One region of the Corynebacterium felinum genome, then DNA from elsewhere that is predicted to be linked to it. Evidence: predicted binding sites of a transcription regulator. Region 1 holds the regulator's gene; the other holds the start of a gene.
What was found. The regulator LexA, encoded in region 1, represses DNA repair genes until DNA is damaged. The targets are predictions, from matches to a motif close to CGAACANNTGTTCG.

Region 1 (2,462 bases):
CCGCTGGTGGGACAACCACTGCACGAACAGCAGGGGTATTCTTGTGAGAAAATGCAGCGATAGTCATGAGCAACCTCTCTTCATGTACAACTAGGAACACCAATGAGCATCAACGATTTCACGAGAACTCTGAAGTATTAACTGAAGAGAAATCGTACGCAGCAAGACAAACATGTCAGAAGTGATACGCGACTGTGTGTTCGAATTGATCTTTCTTGTTCGAATTATGCCCATATTCGAACATGCTGTCAACACTTTTGAAAAAATTTCGAACAAATGTCTTGTCTCTACCCCCATTTCCGCTATGGTGGTAGTAGAGAAACACTTTTCCTTCGAACACGAAACCCTCCCCCAATATTTTCGAACAACCATCAATTGGGGTTCAGGTTTATGACATGTCTCATTCAAGAGCATTGTTCGAACGTGTCATTTCACCACACTGTCCAGCCACACCAGATCCAAGGAGTCCACAACATGCCACGGAAGCCAGGCCCTAAATCGGCCACCCAGGGCCAAGGTCAAGAAAAACTCACGGAACGCCAGCGCCGTATTCTTCAAGTAATTCGCGATGCAGTGGTTCTGCGCGGCTATCCACCAAGCATCCGCGAAATTGGCGACGCCGCAGGCTTGCAGTCCACCTCCTCTGTGGCGTATCAGCTCAAAGAATTGGAACGTAAGGGCTACTTGCGCCGTGATCCTAATAAGCCACGTGCCGTTGATCTTCGCACCCTTCCAAATGACAACATTCCGAAGGTGGGCCCAAAGCCAAAAAAGAAGCTCCAGGCCGTTCCTCCACTTGAAGAATCATCCGCTTCTCAGTACGTCCCCCTTGTAGGTTCGATTGCTGCCGGAAGCCCAATTCTTGCTGAGGAAAACGTCTCCACCTACTATCCCCTGCCAGAGGAATTTACCGGCGATGGCGATTTGTTCATGCTGGAAGTTGTTGGCGAATCTATGCGCGATGCTGGAATTCTCAACGGTGACTACGTTGTTATCCGCTCGCAAAAGGTCGCCGAACAAGGCGAGTTCGTTGCTGCCATGATTGACAATGAAGCGACTGTAAAGGAATTCTTCAAAGACTCCACTGGCATTTGGCTGCTGCCACACAACGATGCCTTCGACCCTATTGCCGTTACCCCCGACACTGAGATTCTTGGCAAGGTAGTCTCCGTATTGCGCAAGCTCTAGAACACCTCTGTATTTTTCACACTAGCCTTCCCCCACTTCAACCTTTCAATGAAGCTCTCCGGGGAAGGCTTTGCCTATATGTTTGATTTTGACCTCAGTGGGCACATTAGCCGTACCTAATTCGTCTGATGTCTAAAACCTGAAGCCTCTTCAGATACGTCTTTCCCACAAAACCTACCCCCGAAAAACTACCCCCATTAGAGCTCCTGTATGAAGAATCACATACTCTCACACAAAGCCACATATTTGTGAGGTTTGCGCACCACATGACGCTATACTTCGTGCTAAAACGCGCGTCCGACCGTGAGAGTCTGCCCGTTTGAAACTGTCATTCTGAGAATACAAGCACAAAAATCACAGAATGCGTGCAAGAATGAGTGGAGAAATTTCCGCTTCCACGGATGCGGAAACGGGCAAGTGTATCTGGATCTTCGTTTGATCCCACTAAAACACACATTGCCCAGAAAAACTCACATGTTGACAACTCACATTTTGAAGGAGTGACTTTAGGGCCATGTACTCGGAGGAACGCCGCCGCCAAATCGCCTCTTTGACCGCCGTTGAGGGACGCGTGAACGTAACCGAGCTCGCTGCCCGTTTCGACGTCACCGCCGAAACCATTCGTCGCGATCTTGCAGTTTTGGATCGCGAGGGCGTGGTGCACCGCGTGCACGGCGGTGCGGTAGCGAACCAAACGTTCCAAACTGCAGAATATTCACTCGACACCCGCGCGCGCTCAGCATCAGGCGCGAAAAACTCTATCGCGCAAGCTGCCCTGAAATTCCTCCCCGAATCCCAGGGTGGCATGTTTCTTGATGCCGGCACCACGACCGCTGCACTGGCTGACCTCATCGCAATGCAGCCTTCAGCAAAGCACTGGTCGATCGTCACTAACTCGCTATCGATCGCATTGACGCTTGCTAATGCCGGGCTGGATGAAATTCAGCTTCTTGGCGGCAGTGTGCGTGGTATTACCCAAGCTGTCGTCGGTGATACTGCACTACGCACCCTCGCCCTCATGCGCGCCGAGGTGGCGTTTATTGGCACGAACGCACTGACTTTGGACCACGGCCTGTCAACTGCGGACTCCCAAGAAGCAGCAATTAAGTCCGCAATGATCACCAACGCGCACAAGGTTGTTGTGTTATGTGACTCCACCAAGATGGGTACTGATTACCTCGTTAGCTTCGGTGCTATCTCCGACATCGATGTGATCATCACCGACGCAAACGCCCCAGAATCCTTTGTTAAGGCGCTACGGGAGCGCGATGTCG
Region 2 (2,462 bases), 320 kb from region 1:
CTACGGTGCCTTTATTATTTCCCCCTACTTTCTTCGCCTCAGATGATGGAAAGCATGGGGGAAATGTTGGTCTAAGGATTAGTTTTCAAAACGGCGTCGGAAGTTATCTTCCATCCGCTCCCCCAGCTTTCCTTGGGAAGTCGAACCTGTACGGTGGCTGCTAGTTACGGACACTGGAGATTTACCGCCACTGCGCAGCATCCACATGCCACCAGCAACCATCACCATGAAACCTAAGACACTGACCGCGACAAGCCAGAGCGAAATTTGGCTCATAGCCACACCGCCAACGAGCAAAACCAAGCCGATCACAATAACAGCAATCCCCCGCAAGGTAACACCACCTTGCGAGCCCCCGAAGCTTTCGGCCGCAACAGACTTGCCAAACTGCGGGTCTTCCGCCAGCAACGACTGCTCAATTTCCCGAAGCATCTTCTGCTCATGTTCGGAAAGTGCCACTATTCCTCCCTGGATCCGCGTAACTACAGTGTCGGCGTAAATTACCGCCACCCACACAATACTAGCGGGTGACAACACTGCCGAAATATAACACTTCTGCAGCTGGTGACGGTACTTCACACTTAGAAAAAGGTTGTTCTACTTCATCTAACGTCAAGCGTAGTAGGAAAGTTCCCCACTTGACCAACGAGGGCAGAAAATATCAGCCTAGGCTGCGGCAGGGGAACTGCCAGACTGTGTCTCCACTGCATCAATAAACTCAGAAACGAGGTTGATCAGTGCATCTACCTGTGCAACATCTATATCTGTTGTAATCCCCGAAAGGGCGTGGGAGCGAAGTTTGGAATATTTCTCACATTTATCCGCCCACACTGCAGCATCCTTGCCCACGAGACGCAGCTGCGCCCATGCCGAAGCTGGTTTGCGTACCCGGCGCGCAACAGGACTCAGTGCCACAGCTGCGGCTGCTGTACGCAATGCTGCTTGATAGGCGGAATCGAGTGCTAGATCGTAGCGTTGTTGTTTGCGGTATGTGACGGCTTCCGCGATGAGCCAGTGGGCGCGGTGCATGTACTGGCCGCTTGCGTTGTTGCGGGTGGCAAAACGGGTAGTAGCAGAAACAACGGTGTTCATGATGTGACGCTCCTTTCTTTCCTATTTGTGCGCCTGCACCGTGGGTAGTCCACAGAGCTGGTGCTCTTGACCGTGTGCCGAATGTGGTGCGTAGTTTTCCTGGTCGCTTTTTAGTTGTGAAGTGTAGAAAATGCCTCGAACATGACCTACCCCTATTATAGAACAGTTGTTTGAAGCTGTGGGGTTGTCCAGCAAATATAGGCACCTTAACGGCTCCGAGTGTGGGCCTTGTGCAGAACGTGTGAGATGGGTGCGTTTGTGTTTTGTGCGCTACTCTTCGCAATCGCGGGTTAAACGTGGTTCGATTGTTTATGTGACTGTTTATTACCAAAGCCTGAGTCCCCACGAGTTTTCTGTGCTGTGTCCTTCATTGGTGGATGTGTATATCAAGGCGATGGGCTACGACCCTGCGATGAAAAACAGTCGGATTACTGCTTGGCGCGCGGCGGTGATGGAGAAGAATTTTCACGCTGTGCTTGCGCATAACAACACGCATATTCTTGGTGTTGCTTATGGCTATCTGGGGAGGCCTGAGCATTGGTGGGATCGGGAGGTGCGGCGTGCGTTGCGACTTCAGGGGGGTGCTTCACCGAGGCAGCTTAATATTTTGAGTCAGTATTTTTCAGTGACTGAGATTCATGTCAGCCCGCAGGCGCAGGGCAAGGGTATCGGTACTCAGCTACTGTCTAGCTTGATTGCGAAGTCGCAGTCGGAGCATATTTTGCTGTCCACCCCTGAGGTTGCTGGGGAGGATAATGGTGCGTTTCGTTTGTATCGTCGGTTTGGTTTTGAGGATTTTGTTCGCCAAATGTTGTTTGCTGGCGATGAGCGTCCTTTTGCTATTTTGCACGCGACTGCATCGTCGTGCCCATAGGCGTGGGCGCTGAGTTGCCTTATACTTGTCGACGCCCCCAACTGGTAGCAGGATAGTCCTTGCGTGTAACCAGCTGAGGGCGTGAGTTTTTCTCAACTTTGTTGCGCTTTCCGATTGCGGTTGTAGCGTTGTTTTAGCGCACGGCGTCGTGGCCGAGTTCTGGCCCCCAGGCTGGGGCCATTCCGAGGTTGTGGAGGACTTCTTGGGTTGCGCGGGCGAAGTTAAGCGTCATGAAGTGAAGGTCGGGCACACCTTCGGCGATGAGGCGTTCGGCCATGATGGTGGATTCTTCAATGCCTACTTTTCGGATTTCATCACGGTTGGCTTCTTCGTTTCCACCGGCGGCTTTCACGAGGCGTTCTTCGAGTGCTGGTGGTAGGTACGCGCCGGAGAGTTCGATTTGACGGCGTACGGAACGCAGGCTTGTGATTGGCATAATACCTGGGATGATTGGCTTGGTGCCGTGTTCTGGGTCGGCAGCGGCCAGCCTATCGCG

Region 2: the regulator LexA is predicted to act here: its motif matches at 1,252-1,265, upstream of CFELI_RS08915 (SAV_6107 family HEPN domain-containing protein).

What each region holds. Positions count from the first base shown of each region.
Region 1 is NZ_CP047209.1:1,774,767-1,777,228, forward strand. Features, by position in the region: gene CFELI_RS07605 (hypothetical protein) at 1-67, opposite strand, end outside; gene lexA (transcriptional repressor LexA) at 475-1,188, shown strand; gene sugR (transcriptional regulator SugR) at 1,703-2,462, shown strand, end outside.
Region 2 is NZ_CP047209.1:2,093,647-2,096,108, forward strand. Features, by position in the region: gene CFELI_RS08910 (DUF3040 domain-containing protein) at 79-459, opposite strand; gene CFELI_RS08915 (SAV_6107 family HEPN domain-containing protein) at 667-1,092, opposite strand; gene CFELI_RS08920 (GNAT family N-acetyltransferase) at 1,406-1,966, shown strand; gene CFELI_RS08925 (methylenetetrahydrofolate reductase) at 2,100-2,462, opposite strand, start outside.